DNA from 3 places in the Chitinimonas lacunae genome. Region 2 is predicted to be linked to each of the others. Evidence: predicted binding sites of a transcription regulator. Region 2 holds the regulator's gene; each other region holds the start of a gene.
What was found. The regulator NrdR, encoded in region 2, represses ribonucleotide reductase genes. The targets are predictions, from matches to a motif close to AAANACNATATATNGTNTTT.

Region 1 (10,053 bases), 1.2 Mb from region 2:
GCCAGCTTGTCGGCCCGGTGGGCGATGGTGCCGATCACATCATGGCGGTTGAGGATAAAGCGGCGGCGCAGGTCGCCGGCACATAGGACGTGTTCCAGCCAATCAGCCAGCGCATGAAGATCGCGTCGGGCGCGGGGCAACAAGATCAGCAGGAAATAGAGTCCATACAGCAGCAGTGCCGCACCGAGCAGTGTGCCTGGACCATGATCGCCTTCGAACAGCAGCGAGCCTCCCCCCAGCACCGCGCCCAGACCGGCCAGCAGCATCTGGGTCGGTAAGGAATGCAGATGACGTTGCCAGATCGAGCGGCGCGGCACGACCCGGCCATGTTCGATGGCCAGCGATTTATCGCCGCTCCGCACTCGTCGGTAGGCGGCGTCGGCCGCAGCGACCTCTTCGCGGCTGGGACGGCTGCGTATCGACTGATAGCCGACGACCCGGCCGTTTTCGCGCACCGGCGAGACATTGGCGACCACCCAATAGAAACCGCCATCCTGGCGCCGGTTCTTGACGATGCCGCGCCAGGGGCGGCCGGCCTTGAGGTCACGCCACAGGTCGGCAAAGGCTTCGGACGGCATATCGGGATGGCGTACCAGGTTATGCGAACGGCCAAGCATTTCCTCGCGCGAAAAATTGCTGATTCGGACAAATGCTTCGTTGGCTTCGACGACCACCCCTTTGAGGTCGGTGCGCGAATAGATGAATTCGTCCTCAGGCAACAGGACTTCGATATCAGTAACCGGCAGATTGATTTTCATGAGTAGCTCGCATTGGCGGCGAAGAGCTTCCTCCTGAATATGTTGTCCGTCCTGGCTGGCCCGGTTGGCTCACTGGCCGTAGAACTGTGCTTCGAGTGCGGCGGCATCGTGGATATATACATCGCGGCCATCGACCGAGATATAGCCTTTGCTACTTAACTGGTGCAGCAGCCGCGACAGGGTTTCCGGCGTCAGGCCGAGCTTGGAGGCAATCACGTTCTTGTTGAATGGAAATTGCACCTGTTGGCCATCGCGCGGCTGTTTCAAGAGAAAGCCGATCACCCGCTGCGAGGCGTTTTGCAGATTGACGGTTTCGATGTCCTGTACCAGGGCGTGCAGTCTCAGGGAAAGCCCGGCCAGCATCCGGCGGGCAAAAGAGGGATCGCGGTCGATCGCCGCGTAGATATCGTGTTTGTCGATCCAGAGCAGCAGCGTGTCTTCGAGCGCCTGGGCCTGGACCATATAGGGTCGGTCGAGAAACATCACCGCTTCACCGAACGCCTGACCGGCGCTGAAAAACTCGATGACTTTTTCCTGACCGCTGACTGAGGGAATGGCGAGTTTGATGCCGCCTACCGCGACCACGTACAAGCCGTGTGCCGGGTCGCCGCGTTGGAAGACAAAGCCATGTTTGGCTACCCGTACTTCCTGTGCCGCCTGAGCCATCAGTGCAAGCTGTGCCTCGTCAAGATTGCGGAACAGCGGCAAATGGGCCAGCAGCGATTCGATGTCGAGTTTGTGGGCCATGATGCGGGGGTCCGGTGGAAGGCAATACGGTTCATGCTAGGACTCGGCGCCCGCACGTGAAATCGGTCTAAATGGCTAGTCTGTCCGGATAGGCCTCCCCCCCATTCGGACTAGAAAAAGCCGGCAGGCCGATTCTGCGGTGCCGACAACAAAAAATAGGGTGCGTCAGCTATATGTCCAACGCACCAAGATGTCGGCACACGATGCCGATCAAGCGGAGAGCAGGAAATTCCCATTTTTTAAAAAATTGGGAAAACATGATGCTAGATATATGGCTGGATATGTTGATAAATAAACATAAATTGGAATGGCTCTCTATCAACCTCCATCTGCCGATTCCCTCCCACCCGCTCAAAGCGCAATCAACCCGAGCTCCAAACCCTCCAACAGACTGGACCTTCCTCAACCTCTTCGGGCTATTGCCGGTAATCAAAGCGTTCAAACCAACGATGAAGCGATTGCTGCGCCGTTTCGCTCAACCAGGCCTCGGGCGGTTGATCGGGCGTACTGCGCTGGTTCTGTACGGCGTAATGGCGGACGCCGCGCTCGGCTAGGCTGCGGGCCAGGTCCAGCAAGGCCGATTCGGCAAGCCAGCTGGGATGCCAGGTGGTACGGCATTCGAACTCGCAGTTCGCGTCGAGCAGCATTTCCAGGCTGATGGCGGCCGGCCAGTGGCTGCGTTGGCGACCGGTAAGCTGGTCGTAGTCCTCAGTACGGGTCTTGATATCGAGGCCGACCCAATCGAGCGCCGGCAAGGCAGCGGCAAGCCGGTTGGGATAGATGCCGGCGCTGTGCAGGCCCACCTTGAAGCCCATCGCCTTGACCGTGGCGACCATCTGCGGCAACTGGCTCTCCGACAGCGGTTCGCCGCCCGAGAACACCACCGCATCGAGCAGACCGCGTCGGCTGTGCAGCCAGTCGCAGACCGCTTCCCAGTCGTAGCGGGCGTGGCGGGTCTGTAGATGCGGGTTATGGCAGTAGTGGCAGCGCCAGGGGCAGCCGCCGATAAACAGCACGGCGCTGAGCTGGCCCGGCCAGTCGAGGCTGGAAAACGGCACCAGCCCGGCAATGGCCGCCTGCTCAGGCCGCGCCGGCCCGAGCAGCGGGGCCGGCGCGGCTGCCTCAGACCTCGCGCGGTTCGGCGAAGAAGCGGCGTTCATGGAATTCTCCCTGCTTACCGGTGTTGAACGAGCTGACCGGCCGGTGGTAGCCCATTACCCGGGTCCAGATCTCGCAGCGGGTGCGTTGCGCCTGCGGCAGTTGGTCCGACGGACGTTCCAGCGTTGGGGTGGTCATGGTTGTTATCTCCTGGCTTGGGGTTGGGATGCGTTGGGTGACGTGCCAATAGCTCGGCGTCACATTTGGGACAGAATTCATGCCGCCCGCTCAGATAGCCATGGCGCGGGCAGATCGAGAAGGTCGGAGTGATGGTCAGATAAGGCAGACGGAAGTTGGCCAGCGCGCGCTGTACCAGCAATTTGCACGATGTCGCGCTCGATACGGCCTCGTTCATATAGAGATGCAGCACCGTGCCGCCCGTGTATTTGCCTTGCAGCGCTTCCTGCATGGCCAGCGCCGTGAAGGGGTCGTCGGTATAGCCGACCGGCAATTGGCTCGAATTGGTGTAGTAGGGCTGCTCGGCCGTGCCGGCTTGCAGAATATCGGGCCAGCGTTTGCGGTCTTCGCGGGCGAAACGGTAGGTGGTGCCTTCGGCCGGCGTCGCTTCGAGGTTGTACAGATGGCCGGTCTGCTGCTGGAATTCGGCGATCCGGCCGCGCACATGGTCAAGCAGCCGCAGCGCCATGGCCTGGCCGTCCGGCTTGGCGATATCGAGCCGGTCGCCGCTGAAATTGCGGATCATCTCGTTGAGCCCATTGACCCCGAGCGTGCTGAAGTGGTTGCGCAGCGAGCCCAGGTAGCGCTTGCTGTACGGATAAAGTCCCTGGTCCATATAGCGCTGCACGACCTTGCGTTTGGTCTCCAGCACATCGCGGCCCAGATCGAGCAGACGATCGAGCGCCCGCAGCAGCCTTGCCTCATCGCCGGCATGAAGATAACCGAGCCGGGCGCAATTCACCGTCACCACCCCGACCGAGCCCGTCTGTTCGGCCGAACCGAACAGGCCGTTGCCACGCTTGAGCAGCTCGCGCAGGTCGAGCTGCAAGCGGCAGCACATCGACCGCACCATATGCGGTTCCAGATCGGAGTTGAGGAAGTTCTGGAAATACGGCAGGCCGTATTTGGCCGTCATCTCGAACAGCAGATCGGTATTGGGATGGTTCCAGTCGAAGTCGGGCGTGATGTTGTAGGTCGGGATCGGGAAAGTAAAAGCCCGGCCGCGCGCATCGCCGGCCATCATCACTTCGATATAGGCGCGGTTGATCAGGTCCATCTCGGCCTGGAGTTCGCCGTAGCAGAACGGCATTTCCTCGCCGCCGATATAGGGAATCTGCTCGCGCAGATCGGCCGGGCAGGTCCAGTCGAAGGTCAGATTGGTGAATGGGGTCTGGGTGCCCCAGCGGCTGGGGACGTTGAGGTTGTAGATCAGCTCCTGCATCGCCTGCTTGACCGAGCGGTAGTCCATCGCATCGCGGCGGACGAACGGGGCCATATAGGTATCGAAGCTGGAGAAGGCCTGGGCGCCGGCCCACTCGTTTTGCAGGGTGCCAAGGAAATTGACGATCTGGCCGATGGCCGCCGACATATGACGCGGCGGCGTGGCTTCGACCTTGCCGGGGACGCCGTTGAAGCCTTCGGTCAGGAGCTGGCGCAGCGACCAGCCGGCACAGTAGCCACTCAGCATATCGAGATCATGGATATGCAGATCGCCCGCCCGATGGGCCGCGCCCGCTTCGGGGCTGTAGAGATGTTCCAGCCAGTAGTTGGCGGTCACCTTGCCCGCCACGTTGAGAATCAGCCCGCCCAGGCTGTAGCCCTGATTGGCGTTGGCGTTGACGCGCCAATCGCGCTGTTCGAGGTATTCCTCCATGCTGCTTTCCACATCGAGCAGCGTGCCGCCCAGCGAGCGGAGTTGGGCGTGCCGTTCACGATAGACGATATAGGCACGTGCCGTGCGCCAGTAGCCGGCGGCGACCAGCGCGGCCTCGACCTTGTCCTGGATCGTTTCGATGCCGGGTTCGCCGTCGCCCAGATTGAGGCATACCCGGCGGCTCAACAGCCCGGCAACGGCCTGGTCGAATTCCCCGGTGGCGGCACCTGCTGCGGCGATGGCGGCGGCGATCTTTTCCGGGTCGAAGGCAACGCGGCGACCGTCGCGTTTGATAACGTGCTCGATGGACATGGGACACTTTATCTAGTGGTTGTGCGGCGAGAATAGCACTAGATATTGTGTATGGTGCCCACCCGGCCAGGCTTGCTGGGAAATGCTTGATCGAGGTCAAGCGCTGCTTTGGCCTAGGGTTTCCGGCGCTCGATCAGCCGTTTTTCGGGTTGATTTTTCCCGCAGTGGTGAGGAGGGTGGTTGGAGGTGATGGAGTGAACGCCATGTCTTGCTATTTCCACCAATATTGGGTCACTGCCTGGATGGTTAGCATCGCGTCTCTATGCCGATCAGTGATGGTTAGCGGAATCATGACAATATGGCAGCGGTTGAAACCGGTTCTTGGCTTGGGCATGGCGCTTGGGCTGTCCTGTACGACGGCACAGGCATGTGCCGTGGTGACGCCCGAGGGCAAGAAGGTGGTGGTGACGGGCGAAGATGCCTTGATCATCTGGGACGCCGCCAACCGCACCGAACACTTTATCCGCCGCGCCAACTTCCGCTCCGACACACCCGAGCTGGGCTTTCTGGTGCCCACACCGACCCGTCCACAACTCGCTCGGGCCGATAGCAGCTTATTCGACCAGCTCGAACAGTACATCCGCGAACATGAACAGACACTCGCCCCCGCCCCGGCTGCAGAGGCGGCTGCGCTTCCCGCCGATGCAGAACCTGTGACGGTGCTGGAAACCCGCAAGATCGGCAATTACGAAGCAGCCGTATTGGCCGCCAACGATGCCGCCGCGCTCAATGGCTAGCTTGGCCGCCATGGCTACCCGTCCCGCCCCGAATTGACCGAATGGCTACAGCGCTATACCCGCCAGGGTTGGATATTGACGGCATTTCGCTTTACTGGTGCCGGAGCCGGTCAGATCGATAGCGGGGCGATCAGGATGAGTTTTCGCACCGACAGGCCGTTCTATCCCTACCGCGAACCCAAGGGAGCAGCCCCAACCGCTGTGGAGACCGAGTCGCGCTATCTGAATGTCTACCTGCTTACCCAAGGCAGGATGCAGGCAAGTCTTGGCGAGCAGGGCAAGGCACCCGGCCATATACTTTTTGCCAAGGCGCTCGATGCTGACTTCAGCGAGCAACTGTTGCATAGCGCGCTGGGCGACGCGACCCCGGCGGCGAACTCCTGGTGGGTGACGCAATTCGCCGATTATTCCTTGGCCCGACCGGGTGATGACGAGCTGTATTTCCACCTGGCTGCCGAGCAGAGTCCGGTCGGAGTGGCGACGGATTCGGATGACTCGAAGTGGCTATTGGCCTGCGCGGTGGTGGCAGTGGTCCTGCTCGGAGTCTTGGGGCTCTCCCGATATGGCGCCAAAGATCAGTCAACCTGATGCAGGGGGAGCAGGAGAGGCAGTGGCGGGAAGGTGTCTGCCTGTTCCGAACCGCTAAGCGGAGAGTGGTTGACCACTCTCCACTGTTACAGCGAGCGCTCAGGCCTTGCGCAGATAACACGCCTTCAGCATGAAGTTGCCAGCCTCCATGCGGCAATCCACCTCGTGGTCGCCGCCTGAGACCAGACGGATGCTTTTGACTTTGCTGCCTTGCTTCAGGGTGATCGAGCTGCCCTTGACCTTCAAATCCTTGATAAGCACCACTGCATCGCCATCCTGTAGCACATTGCCGTTGGCGTCCTTGACGACCGTGGCTGCTTCATCCGAAGCGACATCGGCCTGCATCGGCCATTCGTGACCGCAATCGGCGCAGATATAAAGCTCGCCATCGGGATAGGTATGTTCCTGCGTACATTGCGGACAGGCGGGAAGGGTGGTCATGGTCGGTTCCGATGGCTCAATGGAAAAAGGCCGGCGAGTATAGCCGCCGGCCGGGGTGGGGGCCATGAGGCAGGACAGGCTCAGATGGTCTTGGAATAGCGCTGCATCGGCTGCCCCAGACGCAGATAGCGGTCGAACACCATGGCGATATTGCGCACCAGCAGTCGGCCGCGTGGCAGTACCTGGAGCCGTTGTCGATCGAGGGTCAACAGGCCGTCGGCGGCCAGCGTGGCCAGCTTGTCGCATTCCCAGGCGAAATAGTCCGTAAAGCGGATATCCCAACGCTGTTCGATTGCCGCCAGATCGAGCGTGAACGCACACATCAACTGCTGGATCAGACTGCGGCGCAACTCATCGTCACGGCTGAGGGTGATGCCGCGCAGCAGCGGCAACTGACCGGCGTCGAGCAGGGCGTAGTAGTCCTCGGTGCCGCGCACGTTCTGGCTGTAGCTGTTACCGACCTTGCCGATGCCCGAGACGCCAAGCGCCAGCAGGTCGATATCGTCATGGGTCGAATAGCCCTGGAAGTTGCGGTGCAGCGTGCCGGCGCGCTGGGCGATGGCGAGTTCGTCGTCGGGCAGGGCGAAGTGGTCCATCCCGATATAGACATAACCCGCCTCGCTCAGTCGGCTGATGGCGAGACTCAGGATATCGAGCTTCTGATCGAGCGAGGGCAGCTCGTCTTCGTTGATCTGACGCTGGGTTTTGAACAGATGCGGCAAATGGGCGTAGTTGTAGATCGACAGCCGGTCGGGCCGCGCGGCGACCACCTTGTCGAGGGTGGCGCCAAAGCCTGGCAGCGTCTGGCGCGGCAGGCCGTAGATCAGATCGATCGAGACCGAGCGAAAGCCATGCTGGCGTGCCGCGTCGATCACCCGCAGCGTTTCCTCTTCACTCTGGAGGCGATTGACCGCCTGCTGCACGGCCGGGTCGAAGTCCTGCACGCCCAGGCTCATCCGGTTAAAGCCCAATTTCCCCAGCAAGGCCACCGTGGCCGGTTCGACCTTGCGCGGGTCGATCTCGATCGAATATTCCCCTTGATCGTCAGCCGCGAAATCGAAATGGCGCCGCAGTGCGTCGACCAGCCGCGTCAGTTGGGCGTCCGACAGGAAGGTCGGCGTCCCGCCGCCGAAATGCATCTGCTCGACCCGCGCTGCCGGCGAGAACAGGGGGGCCTGCAGCGCGATCTCGCGTTCGAGATAGTCGAGATAGACCTCGGCATGGGCCTTGTTCTTGGTGATGATCTTGTTGCAGCCGCAGTAGTAGCAGATGGTGTTGCAGAAGGGGATATGCACATAAAGCGACAGCGGCCGCCGTTCCGGGCCGCTGAACCGTTCCGTGGCGAGCCTGCGGTAGTCGGCTTCACCAAACTGGTCATGGAAACGGTCGGCAGTCGGGTAGGAGGTATAGCGCGGGCCATTGCCGGCCAGGCGCTCGATCAGGGCCTTGTCGAAGCTCAGGGCTTGCACGTCGACGTTGTCTTGGTGGGAGGGAAGCGTGCAGGGGGCGTTCATGCTGGCCGCCATCGGAAGAAGAAACGATACCCGCCAGTATGCAAGTGCTGTCGGCTGGGTGCGTTGACATCGATCAACGTTTGCCGAGCGCCGGCTCAAGTGAGGCTATACTGCGGCTCGCTCGAATTTTCTGACTGAAAACTGACAGAGACGATTTGATGAAGATGAAATATCTATTAAGTGCCCTGTTGCTGGCGGCAAGTGTCCCGGTCCTCGCCGACTGCAAGCAGCCGGTTCCGCTATCCGGTCTGATCACGGTTTCTTCGTGCGATCCCGCCAAGTCCGCCTGCCTCCCGGCTGGCCAGGCGATTGTCGAGTATGCGGACAAGGTGGCAGGCAATGACGATCCGACCCAGTTGAATATGGCCTTGCATGCCAATCCCTGGCGCTTCTACGACGGCGATATGCGCATCCAGACCGTTGCCGAACTGGCCCGCAAGGTCAAGGAAGTGATCGAGAAAGAGAAGAAGGTCGAGCGTATCGCGCTGGTGGCTTCCTGGACCGGCGTGGCGCCGGCGCCAGGTCGTAAACCGCTGGCGCAGCAGTTGGCCGAAGTGGTCGGCTTGCCGGTGGGGGGATTGCAGGGCTTTCTGTGGCTGACCCGCGATGGCTCGATCCGTACCACCCAGCAGGCCGCTACCGCGCTCAACGGGAATGTCTATCGCATCGCTGAGGGCGAAGAGGTCATGGTGTCGCTCGCCACCGGCTGGGCGATCTCTCAGGAAGCCGAATTCCTCACCCAGAACAACGCGGAAGGACTGTTCCATGTGGGCGTCGGGGCGGACATCCTGCTGCTCTGTCCCGAGCGGGCTTTGCAAGCCTTCGAGGCTGCGGCCAGGCTGTCGCATCCGATCGCGGCCTACAATGCGGCGCTGATCCGTCTCGACCGCAAGCAGAAAGGCGACCGCGAAGCTGCCCAGGCGCTGCTCAAGCAGGCGGCGGCAGCAGGTGACAAGCCGGCTCAGGTGGCCTTGCAGAAGCTGAGATCGAAGCAGCGCTGAGCATTCAGCCTTGTCAAGCCCCGCCAGGGTCTGTTGCGTGGCGGGGCTTGGCTATGGATCGATAGGATGTTTATTTTTCAATGAGAACGGCTGTGTATCTTGCGAATGTTTTGCAGGATATTTTCTATTATTCCGGCTTCCCATCAGCCCTTGCCTGCCAGTAGATCGGCAATACCCGACAGGCCCAGGCAAACATCAGCAGTAGCCACAGACCCGAGGCCAGATGGAGCCAGAGCGCCGGCAGGGCAAACAGGGCAGCGGCGACACGCAGCAGCGCCGCACCATGGAGACCCAGATAGATGGCCCAGTAGCGCTGATCGGCTTCCAGTGTCCGACCGCTGTGGCCAAGGCTGACCCGGGTGACGAAGCCCACCAGCATGGTGCTGCAAAACCCCATGCCCAGTGCGTGGGCGGGGGCGGCGCCGACCTGGACGCCCAGGGCGGACAGTCCCTGCAACAGCAGTGCCGGAGCGAGCCAGGCGAACGACAGATGCAGCATGGCGAGCAGCCGGTTGCCAAAGCTGGCGAACAGCCCCCAGCGCCAGCTTGCATGGCCAAGGCTAGCCGCCAGCACAAAGGCCAGCGTCGCTTCGAGCAGCGGCCAACCGACCAGCCCGGCCGGCACCAGCGCGACACTCAGCAGCAGCCAGCCATCGAGCAGCCAGTAGGGCCGCCATGGGGTGATCTGTGGCAGGACCGATTGGGTGAAGAAGGGAATCATCCGGTGCGACACGATCAGGAATACCGGCAGCAGGAAGGCCCACAGGCTGACCTGACGCGATTGCCACCAGAGCATGCCTTCGCCTGACCTCACCCATAACAGCGCCAGCATCAGGGCAATCGCCCCGGCCGCCATGGCCCAGAACAGGCGCATGGCATGGCGCTTGTCCTCGACCTGACTGCGCTGGATGCACTGTAGCCAGCGCAGCGTGGCGATGCTCCAGCCGATCTGCATCAATAACAGAC
Region 2 (10,053 bases):
GCTTGCCATCGCCGCGCTGCAAGGCGAGGTAAATGCTTTCCCTAGATGGGCGTGCTATGTCCTTGATTCGTTTTGAGGTCGCTCGCCGAGCGCTTGGGCACGGTCGATGCTATGATTGCGCAAGTGCTTGATAATGTTTAGGATGCGCGCTTTTGGAGGGTCGATAATGAAGCGCGAGGAAATCCTCAAGGTGATCAACGAGGCCGATTGCCTGCATAGCGACGCCGAGGTCGCGACCGCGCTCGACCGGATGGCGGCGACGATCAGCGAACGTCTGGGCGAAGCCGATCCCCTGGTCTATGTAGTCCTCAACGGCGGCATCATCGCCGCCGGCCAGTTGCTGCCGCGCCTGCGCTTTCCGCTTACCGTCTCCTATCTGCATGCCACCCGCTACGGCGACGCCACCAGCGGCGGCCGGCTCGACTGGAAGGTCAAACCGCAGGACGATCTGCGCGGCCGCACCGTCCTGATCATCGATGACATCCTCGACGAGGGAAACACCCTCGACGCCATCCTCCAGTACTGCCGTGAGCAGGGGGCCAAGGAAGCGCTGTGCGCCGTGGTCATCAACAAGAAGCACAACCGTAAGGCCCGTCCCGATCTCAAGGCCGATTTCGTCGGGATCGAAGTGGAAGACCGCTTCCTGTTCGGCTGCGGCATGGACTACAAGGGCTACTGGCGCAACACCCTGGCGATCTACGCGGTCAAGGGTTTGTAGATTTCCCGCTGTAAAGCATTTACATATGAATAAGACCGATGCGAAAGCGCTTTCGCATCGGTCTTATTCATTTTGTTGCCGATAGCCTTCATGCCGGGCGGCAGTCCGCCCGTGCTAGAATCCGCCATCCTTTCCCAAGCCCCCCGGAAGATTCCGCCTATGTACCAGCCTGTCTCCATCGCCGAATTCGACCCCGATCTGTTCGCCGCCATCGAGGGTGAAGTGCAACGCCAGGAAGATCACATCGAGCTGATCGCTTCTGAAAACTACACCAGCCCCGCCGTGATGGCGGCCCAGGGTTCGCAACTGACCAATAAATACGCCGAAGGTTATCCGGGTAAGCGTTTCTACGGCGGTTGCGAATACGTCGACAAGGTCGAAGAACTGGCGCTGGCCCGGGTCAAGCAACTGTTCGGCGCCGAATACGCCAACGTGCAGCCGCATTCGGGTTCGCAAGCCAACCAGGCGGTGTATTTCTCGGTGCTCAAGCCTGGCGATACGGTGATGGGCATGAACCTCGCCCACGGCGGCCACCTGACCCACGGTTCGCCCGCCAACCTGTCGGGCAAGCTGTTCAAGATCGTGCCGTATGGCTTGAACGAGCAAGAGGAAATCGATTACGACCAGATGGCCGAAATCGCTCGCGAAGCCAAGCCGAAAATGATCATCGGTGGTGCTTCGGCCTATGCGCTGCGTTTCGACTGGGAGCGGATGGCCGCCATCGCCCGCGAAGTCGGTGCCTACTTTATGGTCGATATGGCGCACTATGCCGGTCTGATCGCCGCCGGCGTCTACCCCAACCCGGTGCCGCACGCCGATTTCGTCACCTCCACCACCCACAAGACGTTGCGCGGTCCGCGCGGCGGCCTGATCCTGGCCCGCGCCGAGCATGAAAAGATGCTCAATTCCAATGTGTTCCCGACGCTGCAAGGCGGTCCGCTGATGCATGTGATCGCCGGCAAGGCCGTGGCCTTCAAGGAAGCGCTGACGCCCGAGTTCAAGTCCTACCAGCAGCAGGTGATCAAGAATGCCGCCGCCATGGCCGAAGCGCTGGCCGCCCGTGGCGTGCGCATCGTGTCGGGCCGTACCGAGAGCCATGTGTTCCTGGTCGATCTGCGCCCCAAGGGTCTGACCGGCAAGGCGGCCGATGCCGCGCTGGGTCTGGCACATATCACCGTCAACAAGAACGCCATTCCGAACGACCCGGAAAGCCCGTTCGTGACTTCTGGCATCCGGCTGGGCTCGCCCGCCATCACCACCCGTGGCTTCAAGGAAGCCGAGGCGGTGGCCGTGGCCAATCTGGTGGCTGATGTGCTTGATAATCCCAACGACGAAGCCCATATCGCCAGCGTGCGCGAGCGTGTGCATGCCCTGACCAGCCGTTTCCCGGTCTACGCGCGTTGACCTGTTGTCGTAATGGTGGGAAAAAGGGGCTCCGGCCCCTTTTTCTTCGTCCGTCCATCGGTAGTAGGAAAATATCTGGACAGTATAGTGCAAGGAGGAGAGCGACCAATATGCTATTAAGAAATATTTCTGCAATGCTGTTGCTGATGTGGCTGAGCGGCTGCGCCAGCCTCAGCTATCTGGGTCAGGCAGCGAGCGGTCAGGCCGAGGTGATGGAGCGGGCGCGGCCGATCGATGCGCTGCTGGCCGATCCGACCACCCCGGGCGAGCTGGCCGACAAGCTGCGTTTTGCCCGTGATGTCCGCCGCTTCGCCATCGACGAGCTGGGGCTGCCCGACAACGAGAGCTATACCCGCTACGCCGATCTCGGCCGCCCTTATCCGGTCTGGAATATCGTCGCCACCCAGCCGCTCGACCTGACCCCGGTGCAAAGCTGCTTTCCGGTGGCCGGCTGTCTTGATTACCGCGGCTATTACCGCGAAGAAGAGGCCCGCCGTCATGCCGAGTCGCTGATCGCCAAGGGAATGGACGTGTTCTGGTACGGCGTGCCGGCCTATTCGACCCTGGGCTGGTTTGCCGACCCGCTGCTCAACAGCACCATCCGCTACGGCCGGGCCGATCTGGCCCGACTGATCTTTCACGAACTCGCCCACCAGCAGGTCTACGTCAAGGACGACAGCGCCTTCAACGAAGCCTTCGCCACCGCCGTCGAACTCGAAGGCTTCGAGCGCTGGCTGCGCCGCCACGGCGATGAGGCCATCCGTAACGATTATCAACGCAACGAAGCGCGCCGCGCCGCTTTCCGCGATGCCATGAGCCGTACCCGCCAGCGGCTGCTCGATATCTATCAGGGGCCAGGCAGCGATGCCACCAAGCTGGCCGCCAAACAAAGCGCACTGGAAGCCCTGGCTGCCGAATACGCCCAGCTCAAGGCCCGCTACAAATGGATGGGCTACGACGCCTGGTTCGACCCCTTACCCAACAACGCCCATTTCGCCTCGGTCGCTACCTACCATAGGCTGGTGCCCGCTTTCCGCGCCTTGTTTGCCGAGAAGGAAGGCAACTGGACCGCCTTCTATGAGGCAGTCCGGGCCTTGGCTGCACAGGATAAGGCCAGCCGCCATGCTGCCCTGGAAAGCCGATTGCCCTTGGGCACGCGCGAGGAGACGACTGCCGCTGAGGGGGCGCAGTGAAGAGCAATAGAAAATTTCAGGAAATATCTATTCAAATACCAGAGCGGTTGATAAGAATAAATGTCTGAAATATGTCCAGAGGCATTGCCTGCTGAGAGAGTTGCTTGGTTGCCGTCGGAGGCAGGGAGCGGGCGTAAACTGTTTTCAGTCGCTGTGCCGCTTGACCTTGACACGATGTCAAGCCTGACACTGTCGCCATTCCTGAGGCTTTAGGAGGTGTGAGATGACAAGCGCAGTGCTTCCCCATACGTTGCAGGTTGCCGGGCTTGACGATGCCACGGGCGCGGCCCGGGTGGAACAGGCGCTGGCGGGGCTGGAGCGGGTGCGGGTACTCGGGGTCAATCCGGTCGATGGTTCGGTAACGCTGGAAAGCGATGCGCCGCTTGATCTGAGCGCCGTGCGCGCCGCGCTCGACCGTGCCGGCTATCGACTGGCCGAGACCGAGTTGATGCTCGGTATCGGCGGCATGAGCTGCGCCAGTTGTGCGGCGCGGCTGGAAAAGGTACTGCGCCGCACGCCGGGCGTGCTCGAAGCCGAAGTGACCTTTGCCAATGAAAAGGCGCGGCTGCGGCTGTCGCGGCCGGCTGATCGGACGGCGGCTGAAGAGGCCGTGTTCCGCGCCGGCTTCCAGGTGGTGGCCGAGGTCGACGAGTCCACCACGGAGGCCGAAGCCACGGTGGCTGCGGTCCCCCGAGACTGGATCGTCCCGGCGCTGGCCTTGCTGCTGGCGCTCCCGCTGACTGTGCCGATGTTCACCGAGCCGTTCGGCGTCCACTGGATGTGGCCGGCCTGGCTGCAATGGGCGCTGGCGACGCCGGTGCAATTCGTGTTCGGCGCCCGTTTCTACCGTTCTGCCTGGACGGCGCTGCGTAACGGCAGCGGCAATATGGACCTGCTGGTGGCACTTGGCACCAGTGCGGCCTATGGCTTGAGCCTCTATCTATGGCTGGGTCGTGACGATCCGATGCCCCATCTGTATTTCGAGGCGGCCGCCGTGGTGATTGCCCTGGTGCTGCTGGGCAAATGGCTCGAAGCACGGGCGCGGCGCCGCACGGGCGACGCGCTGCGGGCGCTGCAATCGCTGCGGCCGGCCAGGGCGCGGATCTGGCGCCAGGGTGCTGAGGTGGAAGTGCCGCTGGCGGCGGTGCGGGTGGGCGATCTGGTGATTGTGCGGCCAGGCGAGCGGGTGCCCGTCGATGGCCGGATCGTCGAGGGGATGAGCCAGCTCGACGAGTCGCTGCTGACGGGTGAATCGCTGCCGGTGGCTCGCGGTGTGGGCGAGCGTGTCCCGGGCGGTGCCCTCAATGGAGACGGCCTGCTGCGGCTCGAAACCGTGGCGACCGGGACGGAAACCGTACTGGGTCGCATCGTCCGCCTGGTCGAACACGCCCAGTCGGCCAAAGCGCCGATCCAGCGGCTGGTCGACCGGGTCAGCGCCGTTTTCGTGCCGGTGGTGCTGGCGGTGGCGGTACTGGCTTTCCTGGGCCGCTGGTGGTGGGGCGGTTCGGTCGAGTCGGCCTTGATCGATGCCGTGGCGGTGCTGGTGATTGCCTGCCCCTGTGCGCTTGGTCTGGCTACCCCGACCGCCATCATGGTCGGCACGGGCGTCGGGGCGCGTCATGGCATCTTGATCAAGGATGCGGCCGCGCTGGAGTTGGCCCATCGGGTCCGGATCGTCGCGTTCGACAAGACCGGCACCCTGACCGTAGGCCGGCCCGAAGTGGTGGCACTGCGTCCGACTGCGGCCGGCGAGGGCCGGCTGCTTCAGTTGGCGGCAGCGTTGCAGACCGGCAGCGAGCATCCCTTGGCGCGGGCCGTGCTGGCCCGGGCCGAGGCGGAACAATCGGACATCCCCGCCGTGACGGCCGTGCGTGCGCTGCCTGGACGCGGTATCGAGGGCGAGGTGACGGGTGTGCCTTATCTCCTGGGCTCCAGCCGCCTGATGCAGGAACAAGGCATCGAGCTGGCAGAACTCGCCAGCGAGGCCGAAGCCCTGGCGGCCTCAGGCAACAGCGTGTCCTGGCTTGCGACCCGCAGCGGTCAATTGCTCGGTCTGATCGGTTTTGGCGACCGTCCCAAACCGGGCGCCCGGGAGGCCGTGGCGGTACTGAAGCGGTTGGGCATCCGGACCGTGATGATCACTGGTGACAATCGGGGCAGCGCTGAAGCGGTAGGGCGGCAGCTTGGGCTCGATGAGGTGGTGGCCGAAGTGCTGCCGGCCGACAAGGCGGCCAAGGTGACGGCGCTGAAGGCTGACGGCGCCGTGGTGGCCATGGTGGGCGATGGCGTCAACGACGCGCCGGCGCTGGCGGCGGCCGATGTGGGCATCGCGATGGCCGAAGGCAGCGACCTGGCGCTCCATGCAGCCGGTATCGCCCTGCTGCGGGGCGATCCGACCCTGGTGGCGGCAGCGCTCGATCTGTCGCGGCGATGTTACGGCAAGATCCGGCAGAATCTGTTCTGGGCGCTGATCTATAACGTGATCGGTATCCCGCTGGCTGCGCTGGGCTATCTCAATCCGATGCTGGCCGGTGCTGCGATGGCATTGAGCAGTGTCAGTGTGGTCGGCAATGCATTGCGGCTGCGCCGCTGGCGTGCCCCGACGGCCGGGAGCGAATCATGAATATCGGTAAGGTGGCGCAATGCAGCGGCGTCTCGGCGCGGATGATACGCCACTACGAGGAACTGGGCCTGTTGCCCGCTGCGCGCCGCAGCGAGGCGGGCTACCGGCTCTACGATGAACGCGATCTGCACTGGCTGCGCTTTATCCGTCGCGCCCGCGACCTGGGTTTCCCGCTCGGTCAGGTGCGCCAGCTGCTGTCGCTGTGGCAGGACCGCGAGCGCAGCAGCGCTGAGGTCAAGCGGCTGGCCGAGTCGCAGCTCGAAGCACTCGATGCCCGTATCGCTGAACTCCAGGCCATGCGCCGTACCCTGGCGGTGCTGGTCCATGGCTGCGGCGGCGACGAGCGGCCTGACTGTCCGATTATCGAGGGATTGGCTGAGCCGGGTCTGGTCGAGCCTGATCCCGACTGATAAGCCGAGGCAGTCGTTCTGTCCCTGCTCCGGATTATTACCCAATCATTAATTATTAAAATAATCGGCAAATCTGGCGCAAGACTCTGCTTGTGCTATAAGAAAAAATAATATTTTCTGATCGAAGGAGGAATATATGTACGCCAAAACGGCATTGCCGCAATCGCTTGAAGCCAAAGAAGCCATTGATGAGCTGGTCGCCAAATTCTTTGCCGCCTTTGCAGCTGACCAGAATGGCCGGGTCGATCTCGCTGCGCTTTATCCCTTGTTTATTAACGGGGCATCGATCATCAAGGGATGCGGCGAATCGGCCACGGTATACGATCTGCAAGGTTTTATCGCCCCACGGCAGGCGCTGTTGAATGGTCCTGATCTGTTCGATTTCAATGAACACGAAGTGTTCGAGAGGACTGAAATATTCGGCAATATCGCCCAGCGTTTCAGCCTTTACCATAAATCGGGAATTGCCCACGGTGAGCGATTCGAAGGGCAGGGAATCAAGGCAATGCAATTCAGCAAAACTGCCGAAGGCTGGAAAATCGTCTCATTGATATGGAATGACGAAAGCGAGGCACTGCCGATTTCCTCCGTTTATCGTCATGGTTCCTGGTAGAACTGTCATCGGGGAGAAAAGCCGCTATGGTTGAGTTCATGGCGGCTTTTTTTAATCGGGAAAAATCGGCCTATGCCCTCTTGTCGAGTAGAATGACCGCGATCTTGATACAGCACGGCGGAGTTCCCCGATGAAATGTCCGTTTTGCGGCTCTTCCGATACCCAGGTGGTCGATACCCGTCTGTCCGAGGACGGCGACAGTGTGCGGCGGCGGCGCCGTTGCAGCGGCTGCGACAAACGTTTCACCACCTATGAAACAGCCGAGGTGAGGCTGCCGCAGGTGGTCAAGACCAACGGCGACCGCGCCGAATTCGACCGCGAAAAGATCCGTACCAGCTTTCTGCGTGCTTTGCACAAGCGGCCCGTGCCGACGGCGCTGGTGGACGAGGCCATCGTCCGTATCCTGCAAAAGGTGCTCAGTCTTGGTGAGCGCGAGATCGATTCGCGCCGGATCGGCGAGATGGTGATGACCGAACTCGCCCGGCTAGACAAAGTGGCCTATATCCGCTTTGCTTCGGTCTACCGCAGCTTTCAGGACGTGGAAGATTTCACCGACGCCATCCGCGAAGTCAGCCGCGACAAGCCTGGCTGAGCCGGCGCCGAACCATTCCCTGTTCCGCTGACTCTCAAGATTCCTTGTTCCTCTAGGCGACTATATGAAGATCGGCCGGCAAGACCTCGACGCCGCCGCCCAGGCTGCCGTCATCTCCCCGGAACAGGCCCAGGCCCTGTGGCAGTTCCTCGGTGAGCACCACGCCAATACGCCGCAGTTCCGCTTTGCCCATGTCCTCTACTACCTGGGCGGCATGATCGCCATTGCCGCCATGAGCCTGTTCATGACGGTAGGCTGGGATACCTGGGGGCCGCTGAGCCTGGTGGTGTTCTCGGTCTGTTATGGCTTTGTCGCCTGGCGGCTCGGGGTGTGGCTGCTCGAGCGCAAGCGGCTGCCCATCCCGGCCGGCATCATGCTGGTGCTGGCCATCGTACTGGTGCCGCTGGCCATCTACGGCATACAGGCATGGCTGGATTACTGGCCTGAAAGCGATACCTTCGATAACTACCACCGTTATATCGATTACCGCTGGGTCGTGATGGAGGTTGGAACGCTGCTGGTGGCCAGCGTGATGCTGTGGCGCTATAAGCTGCCGTTCATGGTGATGCCGGTGGCCGTGACCTTGTGGTATCTGGGCATGGATCTGTCCGACGGCATGGTGGTCGATGGCGTGCTGGATAAATGGACCGTGCGGCAGTGGTTCTCGCTCTGGTACGGCCTGGCGATGCTTGTCCTGGCCGTCTATGTCGATCTGCGCAGTGCGGCGCGACGGGCCGATTACGCTTTCTGGCTCTATCTGTTTGGTCTGATGACCTTCTGGGGCGGGCTGACCTCGATGGAATCGGACAGCGAGCTTGGCAAATTCCTCTACGCCATGCTCAATTTCGGTCTGATCATGATCGGCGCCGTGCTGAGCCGGCGCGCCTTTGCCGTATTCGGGGCGTTCGGGGTGGCGCTCTATCTGGGCCATCTAGCCTATACGCTATTCAAGGACAGTCTGCTGTTTGCCTTCTGCCTCAGTCTGATCGGCCTTGGCGTCGTGTTCGCGGGCATGTGGTGGAACAAACATGGCAGCGCCCTCGGGGCGCGCTGGCGACAACAGCTGTCGCCACAACTGGCCCAATTGATCGAGAAGCGTGGTGCTTAAAATGTAGCGTCTGCTTCCACGCGCTTTCCCCGGGCCGCCTCAAGGGCGGCCCGACTTGTTTGTCAGGAAATTTATGGATTTTTCCGCCCAGGACCATCTGTTCATGGCCCAGGCCCTGCGTAAAGCCCAGGGTGGCCGTTATCTCTCTACCCCCAACCCCTTTGTCGGCTGTGTGCTGGTCCGCGATGGCGTGCTGATCGGCGAAGGTCACACCCAGGTCGCCGGCGGCGACCATGCCGAAATCCAGGCGCTGCACGACTGCCGCCGCCGTGGCAACGATCCGCGCGGCGCCACCGCCTATGTCACGCTCGAACCTTGCGCCCACTACGGACGCACTCCGCCTTGTGCGCTGCGGCTGGTGGAGGCGGGGGTGGTGCGGGTGGTGGCGGCGATCAGCGATCCGTTTCCCGAGGTGGCCGGACGCGGGCTGGCCCTGCTGCGCGAAGCAGGCATCACGGCCGAAGTCGGTCTGATGGCCGGCGAGGCGCGGGCTTTGCACCATGGCTTTCTGAGCCGGGTCGAGCGTGGCCGGCCCTGGGTCGTCGCCAAGATCGGCGCCAGCCTCGATGGACGGACGGCGCTTGCAAGTGGCGAGTCGAAATGGATCACCGGCGAAGCGGCCCGCGCCGATGTGCAGCATCTGCGCGCCCGTGCCTGCGCCATTATCACGGGCGTCCAGACGGTGCTGGCCGACGACCCGCTGCTCACCGTGCGCCGGCTCGACGGCGAGCCCTGGACGCTGGTGCGGCAGCCGCTGCGGGTGGTGCTCGATAGCCGTCTGCGCACGCCTCCCACTGTCCAGATGCTCAAGGCGCCCGGCAAGACCCTGTTTGTCTGGAGCGGCGAGAACACCGACGAGCTGAACGCCCGTCAGGCCGCGCTGGAAGCCGAGGGCGCCGAAACATTGTGGCTGGGCGGGGCCGACGGTCGGGTCGATCTGCCGGGTTTATTGAACAAATTGGCTGAGCGCGGCATCAATACCGCCCTGGTCGAGGCAGGCGGGCGGCTCAACGGGGCTTTTCTGATGGCCGGCCTGGTGGACGAGCTGGTGCTGTACCAGGCGCCGGTGCTGCTGGGTGGCTCGGCACGCTCGCTGGCGGAATTCCACCTTGAGCGACTGGCTGATCGGCCGCATGCGCTGGAGACCGAACGGGTGGCCGTGGGTGAGGATTTGCGCTGGACGCTGCGTTATACGCCTTATTGAGAGTCAGTGGGACAGGCTGCCGGATTGGCTTTCAGGAGGGCGTCCGCTTGGCTGGGGCGGAGACTGAAGCCCGTAAGTCGCCATGGTGTCCACCTTCCTGTTCCGTGTGAGTGGCCACCAGGGCGCAGGAAACGGCTTGATGGGTGAGGTGAGGTGCGATTGGGTGGGCTTGGACGCCAGGGTTAAGA
Region 3 (10,053 bases), 1.3 Mb from region 2:
TACCGAGGGTCGATCATCGAAGGCGTAATCAATGGGGACAGAGGCTTTCTCTGCACTCAAGAAATCATTGCATTCGCCATGAAAACGGAATTTGGCGCTGTAAAGTTTATCGGACAGAGGCGCTTTCTCATCCAGATAAGCCGGCCACAGCTTATGCAGAATAGCCTTGGCCTGCGTCTGATTGATCGACCCCAGATCAGCGAGTTTCTTCACCCAGGGCTTATAGTGGGTGAGAAGGACTTCCTCGGAAAGCGGAATCAGGGCAACGGATGGCTGCGCAAGGATCTTCCGATAATGGTGGTTATCTTTGTAGCCGTACAATTGGCTGAGCAATTGCCGGGCTTCAGTGGTCTTGAGCGTTTTGAAAGGCCAATACTTGACCAGGACTTTAGCCTGATGCTTGAAGGTCTTGGCAGAAATGAAGAATGGCATAACATAATCTCCGTCAATTCACCAACCTCCACGAGTTTTGTCCCACTCTTAAACTCGCTGCGTCAACGGCGCGACGTGAACTTATGTTATCTGATAGATAGCGTCCCATTGCTGAACAATGGGTACATCAAACGAACCTTCAACGGCCCATAAGCCTTTTCTTGTGGGAAGACGGGATTTGAAGAGCCCTTAGCGAGGCGCAAGAGTACTAAAGATTTTCGAGCTTGCAAAGCCTGGCCAGGTTGGCTGTGACAGCTGGGTGGTAAGCAGAAAACGGCTATCAACAAGGATTCCGTAAGATGGTTTCCGCCCGGCTCAAGGCCCTGCTGCAAGTACCAGCCCATCGCGCTCTTCCTGCTCTGTAGGACGCTCCAAAGGGAGACGCCAGAAATGCCCCGCTCGCAGCGGGGCATTTTTTTGTGGAAAGTAGGAAAGCACAGAAAAGTAAATTTTTCTGCAAAACATCTGCTAGATATACTCAGAAAATATAAAAAAACAGAAATAAATATGCCAAACAGATCTCAAGCCGCCTTCACGTAATCAGCATGAAAACAGCGATTCTGATCGTGGCGAAACGCCACGGTGACGGTCGAGCTATCAAAGGCCATGACCTTGCCGACACCGTAACGCGGCACCCGCACTCGGTCGCCGACGTTGAAGCGCGGCCGGTTGGGCAGGTCGGCGTCGATACTGGGATCTTTGGGTTGCACGGGTAGCTCAATCTGCCGCTGCGAGGCCATCGCGCGGCAGTTGTCGCAATGGCCACAGGATTCGATGCTCTCCTGCTCACCGAAATGCTCGAGCAAAACGCGCCAGCGGCAATAGCCGGTTTGGCCGTAGAAGACCATCTGCTCCAGCATGGTCTTGTCGTATTCGCGTTTCTCTTGATAAGCGGCCATCAGTGCTTCCAACGTGGTCGAATCGATATTGCTGCGACTCAGTTTGAGCCGGCCGCGCCTATCCTGTTTCACCACGCCTTCGCGCCGCAACAGACTCAGCGCGACCTGGAGTTTGCTGCGCGGGCAGTCGAGGTGGTCGCACAAGCTTTCCATCGTCCAGGCAGTGCCGCCTTGGGGAGGATTCAGCAGGGCGCGATAGATCGCTTCCACAGCATCGAAAGACGGATAGCGGCCCGCCATAAAGAATCGCTGCACCGTCTTGTCGCGGTACTGATAAAGCAACACGCAGTCGCAAGTGCCGCCATCGCGGCCGCCGCGTCCGGATTCCTGGTAGTAGGCATCGAGTCCTGAAGGCATCTGATAGTGGATGACGAAGCGGATGTCGGATTTATCAATACCCAAGCCAAAAGCGTTGGTCGCCACCATGACACGGACCTGGCCATCCATAAAAGCGTCCTGATTCTCATGGCGAGCTTTGGCGGACAAGCGGCCGTGGTAGCGGGTGACGCTCTCCCCCGCCTCCATCAGCGCCTGATAAACCGCCTCGACGGCCGCGACGGTGGCGCAATAGACGATGCCGTAGCCAGAAGCCTCCGCCACCAGCGACAAGACGCGCTGCAACTTCTCCTCGTCATTCACCACCTGCTCGACCCGATAGTACAGATTGGGCCGAAACACACCGCTGTCGACCACAGCAGGATGTTTCATGCCAAGTTGTTCGGCGATGTCTTCAACGACCTGATCGGGGGCGGTAGCGGTGAGCGCCAGCAAGCGGGGATTGCCCAAACGTTTCGCCACACGACCAATCTCCAGAAAAGCCGGCCGGAAATCATGACCCCACTGGGAGATGCAATGCGCTTCATCCACGGCCAGGAGGCTGACCGTTTGCGTGGTGATCAGCGCCAGAAACGCCTCCGTAGCAAGCCGCTCGGGGGTAATGAAGACGATTTTTGCTTTGCCGGCTGCAATGGCCTGTTCAGCAGCATCTATCTCTTCTGCTGACAAAGCGCTGTTGAGCTGAAACGCAGCGATACCAAGGGTTTGCAGTTTGTCGCACTGGTCTTTCATCAAGGCGATCAGCGGCGAAACGACAAGGGTGCAGCCAGGGAGCAGCAAAGCCGGCAACTGATAGCACAGCGATTTGCCCGAACCGGTCGGCATGATTGCGATGGTGGGACGTTCTGACATCACATGGGCAATGGCGGCTTCTTGGGCGTTACGCAGACATTCGAGCTTGAAGAGGGTACGGAGGAGGTGGCGGGCTTGAGGGTGCCAAGAAAATCGAGGGATGCTCATGATTGGGGAGATGTCAGGGTGAAGATTCTCCCTATTTTGTTTAGCAAGTCATGCGCCCAAGCAAAAATGGGCAAACTGACTTGACCCGACCACTGCCGTATCGTGCGGTCAAACGACGGCTCGGACAATTTTTGAGCATAGGTGCAAAAATATAACGCGTCGCAATTTTTGTCTGTGGAAAACTGTACGGCCCCGCTGCGCCGGCGCTGAGAAAATAGGCGTGAAGCCTGATCAGCAGCGCCGTTTGCTTGGACATAGAGGGAAAAACAGCAAATCCTGCTAAGCGGCGCCATGTGGATAACGTGTGGATAAACACAAGATGTAGTGTTTTGCTTCTTCAACAAACACAAAATCTAGGGTTTCCCTGACCTAGCGAGCTGGCTATACTTCGCCTCGTTCAGCTACACAGCTACACCCACTTTCAACCCCCGACATCCGAATTACCCGTTCTCCGTAAGCCGGCGATCACAGCAGGCGACGAAGGCTGCCTATCGCCAGGCGGTTTAGATAAACGAATACAGAGACCCCGCTCCTATGACGCAGACCACCATGGACACGCAGTTCGAAAGCCACAACGCCTATCTGGCGGCCTCCACCGCTGACAGCGATATGGACCACACTGCCTCCCAGACCGCCGACTACAAGACCATCCGCCGCAACGGCGCGGTGGTGCCGTTCGAACCGATGAAGATTTCGGTCGCCATGACCAAGGCTTTCCTGGCCGTCCATGGTTCGCAGGCGGCGCAGTCGGCAGCAGTGCGTGAGACGGTGGCGCAACTGACCGAAGCCGTGGTGAATGCCCTGAAGCGCCGCAAGCCCGATGGCGGTGCCATCCATATCGAAGATATCCAGGATCAGGTCGAACTGGCCCTGATGCGTTCGGGTGAACACGATGTGGCCCGCGCCTATGTGCTGTATCGCGAAAAGCGCAGCCAGGAACGTCTGGCCCGTGGCGAAACCGAAGCCACCCCGGCCCAGACCGGCCTGAACGTCAACGACAAGGGCGTGATGCGTCCGCTCGAAGTCGGCAAGCTCAAGGCCCTGATCGAATCGGCCTGCCTCGGTCTGGAAAACCTGACCGAACCTGAACATATCCTGGTCGAAACCCTGAAGAATCTGTACGACGGTGTGGCCGCCGATGAAGTGCGCCGTTCGGTGGTGCTGTCGGCCCGCCAGCTGATCGAGAAGGAACCGGCCTATAGCCGCGTTACCGCCCGTCTGCTGCTGCATACGCTGCGTCATGAAGTGCTGGGCGAAGAAGTCACCCACGAAGAGATGGCGACCCGTTACGCCGACTACTTCCCGCGCTTTATCAAGAAGGGCATCGAGGCCGAACTGCTCGACCCGCGTCTGGCCCAGTACGATCTGGAGAAGCTGGGTGCCGCACTCAAGTACGAGCGCGACTACCAGTTCGACTATCTGGGTCTGCAAACCCTGTTCGACCGCTATTTCCTCCATGTCCACGGCACCCGGATCGAGCTGCCGCAAGGCTTCTTCATGCGGGTGGCCATGGGTCTGGCGCTCAACGAGATCGACCGCGAAGCGCGCGCCATCGAGTTCTACAACGTGCTGTCGAGCTTCGACTTCATGTCGTCCACGCCGACGCTGTTCAACTCGGGTACGCTGCGCTCGCAGCTCTCGAGCTGCTATCTGACCACCGTTGCCGACGATCTCGACGGTATCTACGAAGCCATCAAAGAAAACGCCCTGCTGTCGAAGTTCGCCGGCGGTCTTGGCAACGACTGGACCGCCGTGCGCGCGCTGGGCAGCCATATCAAGGGCACCAACGGCAAGTCGCAGGGTGTGGTGCCGTTCCTCAAGGTGGTCAACGACACGGCGGTGGCCGTCAACCAGGGCGGCAAGCGCAAGGGTGCGGTCTGTGCGTACCTCGAAACCTGGCACGCCGACGTCGAGGAATTCCTCGAACTGCGCAAGAACACCGGTGACGACCGTCGTCGTACCCACGATATGAACACCGCCAACTGGATTCCCGACCTGTTCATGAAGCGGGTGATGGAAGGTGGCGACTGGACGCTGTTCAGCCCGGCCGAGGCGCCCGATCTGCATGACCTGTACGGCAAGGCGTTCGAAACCGCCTACGTCAAGTACGAAGCCAAGGCCGACCGTGGCGAGATGCGGGTGTTCAAGCGTCTGCCGGCGCTGCAACTGTGGCGCAAGATGCTGACCATGCTGTTCGAGACCGGCCATCCTTGGTTCACCTTCAAGGATCCGTGCAATATCCGCAGCCCGCAGCAGCATGTCGGCGTGGTGCACTCGTCCAACCTCTGTACCGAGATCACGCTCAATACCAACGACAACGAGATTGCCGTGTGTAATCTCGGTTCGGTGAACCTGGTCAACCATATGGTGCAGGGCGCCGACGGCAGCTACGCGCTCGACAGCGACAAGCTCAAGCGCACCGTGCGTACCGCGATGCGGATGCTCGACAACGTGATCGACATCAACTTCTACCCGGTCAAGAAGGCGCGCAATTCCAACCTGCGTCACCGCCCGGTCGGTCTTGGCATCATGGGCTTCCAGGACTGCCTGCATCTGATGCGCACGCCGTATGCCTCGGAAATGGCGGTGGACTTCGCCGACCGTTCGATGGAAATGGTGGCTTACCACGCCTACTGGGCCTCGACCGAGCTGGCCGAAGAGCGTGGCCGTTACCTGAGCTACCCGGGCAGTCTGTGGGACCGTGGCATCCTGCCGCAGGATTCGATCGACCTGCTGGCCGAAGAGCGCGGTGGTTATCTCGAAGTGGACCGCTCGGCCTCGCTGAACTGGGACGATCTGCGTGCCCGGATCAAGCAATACGGCATGCGCAACTCGAACTGCCTGGCCATCGCCCCGACTGCGACCATCGCCAATATCGTGGGTGTATCGGCCAGTATCGAGCCGAACTACCAGAACATCTTCGTGAAATCGAACCTGTCGGGCGAATTCACCGTGATCAACGAGCATCTGGTGAACGACCTCAAGGCGCGCGGCCTGTGGGACGACGTGATGATCGGCGACATCAAGTATTTCGATGGCTCGCTGGTGCGAATTGATCGCGTGCCGAACGATCTAAAGGAGATCTACGCCACGGCGTTCGAAATCGATCCGAAGTGGCTGGTGGAATGTGCCTCGCGGCGCCAGAAGTGGATCGACCAGGCCCAGAGTCTGAATATCTATATGGGTGGCGCCTCGGGCAAGAAGCTGGACGAGCTGTATCGCCACGCCTGGATTCGCGGCCTGAAGACCACCTACTACCTGCGCACCCTGGCTGCCACCAGCGCCGAGAAGTCGACCGGTCGTGGTGGCGAGCTGAACGCAGTGCCGGTAGCTGGCGGTATGGCCGCTGGCGAAGGCGCGGCCGAAGAGGCCAAGTTCTGCTCGATCGACAATCCCGAGTGCGAGGCTTGTCAGTAAGAACGTAGCAAGGCCCTTAATTACTATCCTCTGATGACTGGTAGCTCAATGCAGCTATCAGTCATGCTCCGAAGCCCAAGCGATGGCAGGAGAGTTAATGAAGAGGATAGAGGGCTCAGGCAGTCGCGACTGAGTACTGGTGCGACTGCCGATGCCGCCGTCCCGATCGGGCGGACGGACTATCGAAGGCGTCCGACACGGCGATGCCGGACGATTTCGACGCCGAATTCATCAAGTAAGCAAGATTTATCAGCAATTTCGCAAGACAGGAGCCGCCATGCTGAACTGGGAAGACGACACCGTGCAAACTCCGCGCCCCGCCCCGCAAACCCCCGCCCAACCGGGTACCGGCGCCCACCAGGCCGGCAGCATGAACGCGGTCAACCATGGACGGGTATCGGCAGTCGACAAGCGCATCATCAACGGCCAGACCGATGTGAATCAGCTGGTCCCGTTCAAATACAAATGGGCCTGGGAAAAATATCTGGCTACCTGCGCCAACCACTGGATGCCGCAGGAAGTGAACATGCAGCGGGACATCGAGCTGTGGAAGAATCCGAACGGCCTGACCGAAGACGAGCGTCGCATCGTCAAGCGCAATCTGGGCTTCTTTGTGACCGCCGATAGTCTGGCCGCCAACAATATCGTGCTTGGCACCTACCGCCACATCACGGCGCCCGAATGCCGTCAGTTCCTGCTGCGGCAGGCATTTGAAGAGGCCATTCATACCCACGCCTATCAATATATTGTCGAGAGTCTGGGTCTGGACGAGGCAGAAGTCTTCAATGCCTATCACGAAATCAAATCGATCCGCGACAAGGACGATTTCCTGATTCCGTTCATCGACACCCTGACCGACCCGAATTTCAAGACCGGCACCCCCGAAGCCGACCAGCAACTGCTGCGTTCGCTGATCGTGTTTGCCTGCATCATGGAAGGCATCTTCTTCTACGTCGGTTTCGTGCAGATCCTGTCGCTGGGCCGTCAGAACAAGATGACCGGCGCGGCGGAGCAGTATCAATACATTCTGCGTGATGAGTCGATGCACTGTAATTTCGGTATCGACCTGATCAACACGATCAAGCTGGAAAACCCGCATCTTTGGAACGAAGAGTTCAAGCAAAGCTTGATCGGCCTGTTCCAGAAAGCCGTTGACCTCGAATATGCCTACGCCGAAGACACCATGCCGCGCGGCGTGCTGGGCCTGAATGCTTCGATGTTCAAGGAATACCTGCGGTTTATCTGTAACCGCCGCATGCAACAGATTGGCCTGGAGCCGCTGTTCGCTGGTGCGACCAATCCGTTCCCGTGGATGTCGGAAATGATCGATCTGAAGAAAGAGAAGAATTTCTTTGAGACGAGAGTGATTGAGTATCAGTCGGGTGGGGCGTTGAGCTGGGATTGAAACAGAATTAGCAGACTCTCTGACGATAATTTCTGCGTCTTGTGCACTTGACAATACAACCATTCAGGTTGTGAAGTGAAAAGCTAAAAACGGCCCCATCATTGGGGCCGTTTTTTATTGCGACTGACAATACGACGAGCTTAGATCCTGTTATGCACTTCTATTGTAAGCCGCGTCCAGCCTAGCTTTGCGATCGATTTTTAGCTTCGTGGGGATGTAGCACTTTTCATGTATTTCACTCTTCCTCTCTGCTGGATACAAGAGGTGCTCCCTTGTAAATATTTAGTACATAACACCCTCTAGAAGAGAGATTGTCGGGGCAATTGTGTCATATGATTTTACTAGTGATGTATCCGCTTCCAGCTGGTTTAATGATATATAAAAGATTCGAATTAAATAAAAATCTGCCATGGTCAACGACGGATGAATATTTTCAATGTCAAATCCTCTCCCCGATAGATGGACGGTAATGAAAGAAGCTTTGAGAAAGGCTTTTGGTTTTTCTCTCGCTAAAGCTATATCAAGCTGGCGCAAAAAAAACGAGACGGCGGGCGAACCCGCCGTCTCGTCTTTTCGTGTACGACTTAGTGGTGGTGATGACCGTCCGGGCCGTGGGCGTGGCCGTGGGCCAGCTCTTCGTCCGAGGCCTTGCGCACGTCGGCGACGGTGGCAACGAAGCGCACGGTCTTGCCGGCCAGCGGGTGGTTGCCGTCGATCTCGGCCTTGCCATCGGCGATCTGGGTGACGGTGAACAGCATGTATTCACCGGTTTCCGGATCGTCGGCCTCGAACATCATGCCGACCTCGACTTCTTCGGGGAAGGCATCGAGCGGCTCGATACGGACCAGCGAAGCGTCGTATTCGCCAAAAGCGTCATCGGGTTCCATGGTGACGTCGATCTTGTCGCCGACCTTCTTGCCGTGGAGTGCCTCCTCGACCGTCGGGAAGATGCCGTCATAGCCGCCATGCAGATAGACCATCGGCGCATCTTGAGGCGTCTGGTCGAGCAGTTCACCGCTGACATCGAACATCTCGTAATTGAGCGACACGACGGTATTCTTGATGATTTCCATGAGGGGAGATTCCTGTTTTGTAATGGGCGCTCACGCGCCTAGTTGCTGAATAAGACGGAGGACCTCCGCCGCGTGTCCGCGCGGGCTGACGTGGTAAAGCGCATGGCGGACGAGACCGTCGCGATCGACGACGAAAGTCGAGCGGATCGTGCCCAATTTTATCATGCCGTTCCGCTCCTGCTCGCGCAGCGTGTAATACCGTCGCGATGCCTCGCCTTCGCCATCGGACAACAGGCGCACCTGCAAGCCATGTTTGTCGCGAAATTCCTCGTGGCAAAGCGGATCGTCGAGGCTGACGCCCAGGATGACGCTGCCGGCACGGTGGAACTTGTCGGCCAGCTCGGAGAACTCGATGGCCTCGACCGTGCAGCCTGGATCGTCGTCACGGTGATAGAAGTAAAGTACGACATGCTTGTCGCCGCGATAGTCCGATAGTCGCACCATTTCCATGGTGGCATCGGGCAGTTCGAAATCGGGGGCGGCTACTCCAGGAGACAGCATGATGTTTCCTCCCTGACGGCGCACGCTCGCGGTCATGCGATAATCGGAACCGGTTTCTTCTTCCTGTATACCTCAATGTCGAATCCGCCGCTGGCAGACCTGTCTCCCGCCACCTTCCTTGCCGACTACTGGCAAAAACGCCCGCTGCTGATCCGCAACGCCGTCGAACGCTTCGATTGGCTGCCCGACCTCGCCGAGTTGATCACGCTGGCCGGCCGCGATGAGGTCGAATCGCGGCTGGTCGAGCAACGCCAGGGCCGCTGGCGTTGTGAGAACGGACCGTTCAAGCCGGCCCGCTTCAAACGTCTGGCCGACAGTGACTGGACCGTTCTGATCCAGAACGTCAACCACCATATCCCCTTCGCTGCCGAGCTTTTGCACCGCTTCAACTTCATTCCGCAGGTGCGGCTCGACGATCTGATGATCAGCTATGCCCCGGCAGGCGGCGGCGTCGGACCGCATTTCGATTCCTACGACGTGTTCCTGCTCCAGGTCGGCGGCCGCAAGCGCTGGCGCATCTCGTCGCAGGACGATCTGGAGCTGGTCGAAGATGCCCCGCTCAAGATACTCAAACGTTTCCAATCCGAGCAGGAATGGGTGCTGGAGCACGGCGATATGCTGTATCTGCCGCCGCGTTTTGCCCATGACGGCGTGGCGCTCGAACCGGGCATGACCTGGTCGATCGGCTTTCGCGCGCCAAGTACCCAGGAGCTGGCCACTCAGTTTCTCGACTTTCTGCGCGACCGCATCAACCTCGACGGTCGCTATGCCGACCCCGATCTGCGCCCGACCGCCGAGCCGGCCCGCTTGCCCGAGGATTTCCTCGGCCGGGTATCGGCCATGCTGGCGCAGATCACCTGGGACGAAGCGCTGGTGCGTGAATTCGCCGGCTGCTATTTCAGCGAGCCTAAACCGCATGTGTTCTACGATTCGCCTGACGACCTGCCCGATGAGGACGAATTCGCCGCCGAACTGAGCGAGCGCGGGATTGTGCTCGATCTCAAGAGCGTAATGCTGTTCGACGATGAGC

Region 1: ACFOW7_RS06590 (ribonucleoside triphosphate reductase) is a predicted target of NrdR. The motif match lies at 4,840-4,859, and genes of this name have one in related genera.
Region 3: ACFOW7_RS06910 (ribonucleoside-diphosphate reductase subunit alpha) is a predicted target of NrdR. The motif match lies at 2,970-2,989, and genes of this name have one in related genera.

The regions. Positions count from the first base shown of each region.
Region 1 is NZ_JBHSBU010000001.1:1,570,048-1,580,100, reverse strand. It holds gene ACFOW7_RS06610 (methyl-accepting chemotaxis protein) at 1-758, opposite strand, end outside; gene ACFOW7_RS06605 (Crp/Fnr family transcriptional regulator) at 828-1,505, opposite strand; gene ACFOW7_RS06600 (anaerobic ribonucleoside-triphosphate reductase activating protein) at 1,922-2,665, opposite strand; gene ACFOW7_RS06595 (hypothetical protein) at 2,628-2,720, opposite strand; gene ACFOW7_RS06590 (ribonucleoside triphosphate reductase) at 2,680-4,806, opposite strand; partial or broken gene ACFOW7_RS06585 (DUF2330 domain-containing protein) at 5,010-6,131, shown strand; gene ACFOW7_RS06580 (zinc ribbon domain-containing protein YjdM) at 6,231-6,572, opposite strand; gene hemN (oxygen-independent coproporphyrinogen III oxidase) at 6,653-8,086, opposite strand; gene ACFOW7_RS06570 (hypothetical protein) at 8,251-9,087, shown strand; gene ACFOW7_RS06565 (NnrS family protein) at 9,215-10,053, opposite strand, start outside.
Region 2 is NZ_JBHSBU010000001.1:397,618-407,670, forward strand. It holds gene ACFOW7_RS01685 (hypoxanthine-guanine phosphoribosyltransferase) at 167-718, shown strand; gene glyA (serine hydroxymethyltransferase) at 878-2,122, shown strand; gene ACFOW7_RS01695 (aminopeptidase) at 2,257-3,315, shown strand; gene ACFOW7_RS01700 (heavy metal translocating P-type ATPase) at 3,539-5,938, shown strand; gene cueR (Cu(I)-responsive transcriptional regulator) at 5,935-6,348, shown strand; gene ACFOW7_RS01710 (hypothetical protein) at 6,485-6,961, shown strand; gene nrdR (transcriptional regulator NrdR) at 7,092-7,553, shown strand; gene ACFOW7_RS01720 (DUF2157 domain-containing protein) at 7,618-8,661, shown strand; gene ribD (bifunctional diaminohydroxyphosphoribosylaminopyrimidine deaminase/5-amino-6-(5-phosphoribosylamino)uracil reductase RibD) at 8,735-9,865, shown strand; gene ACFOW7_RS01730 (hypothetical protein) at 9,948-10,053, shown strand, end outside.
Region 3 is NZ_JBHSBU010000001.1:1,652,868-1,662,920, forward strand. It holds gene ACFOW7_RS06900 (Mut7-C RNAse domain-containing protein) at 1-432, opposite strand, end outside; gene ACFOW7_RS06905 (RecQ family ATP-dependent DNA helicase) at 954-2,627, opposite strand; gene ACFOW7_RS06910 (ribonucleoside-diphosphate reductase subunit alpha) at 3,177-6,044, shown strand; gene ACFOW7_RS06915 (ribonucleotide-diphosphate reductase subunit beta) at 6,322-7,449, shown strand; gene ACFOW7_RS06920 (FKBP-type peptidyl-prolyl cis-trans isomerase) at 8,034-8,522, opposite strand; gene ACFOW7_RS06925 (peroxiredoxin) at 8,553-9,059, opposite strand; gene ACFOW7_RS06930 (JmjC domain-containing protein) at 9,099-10,053, shown strand, end outside.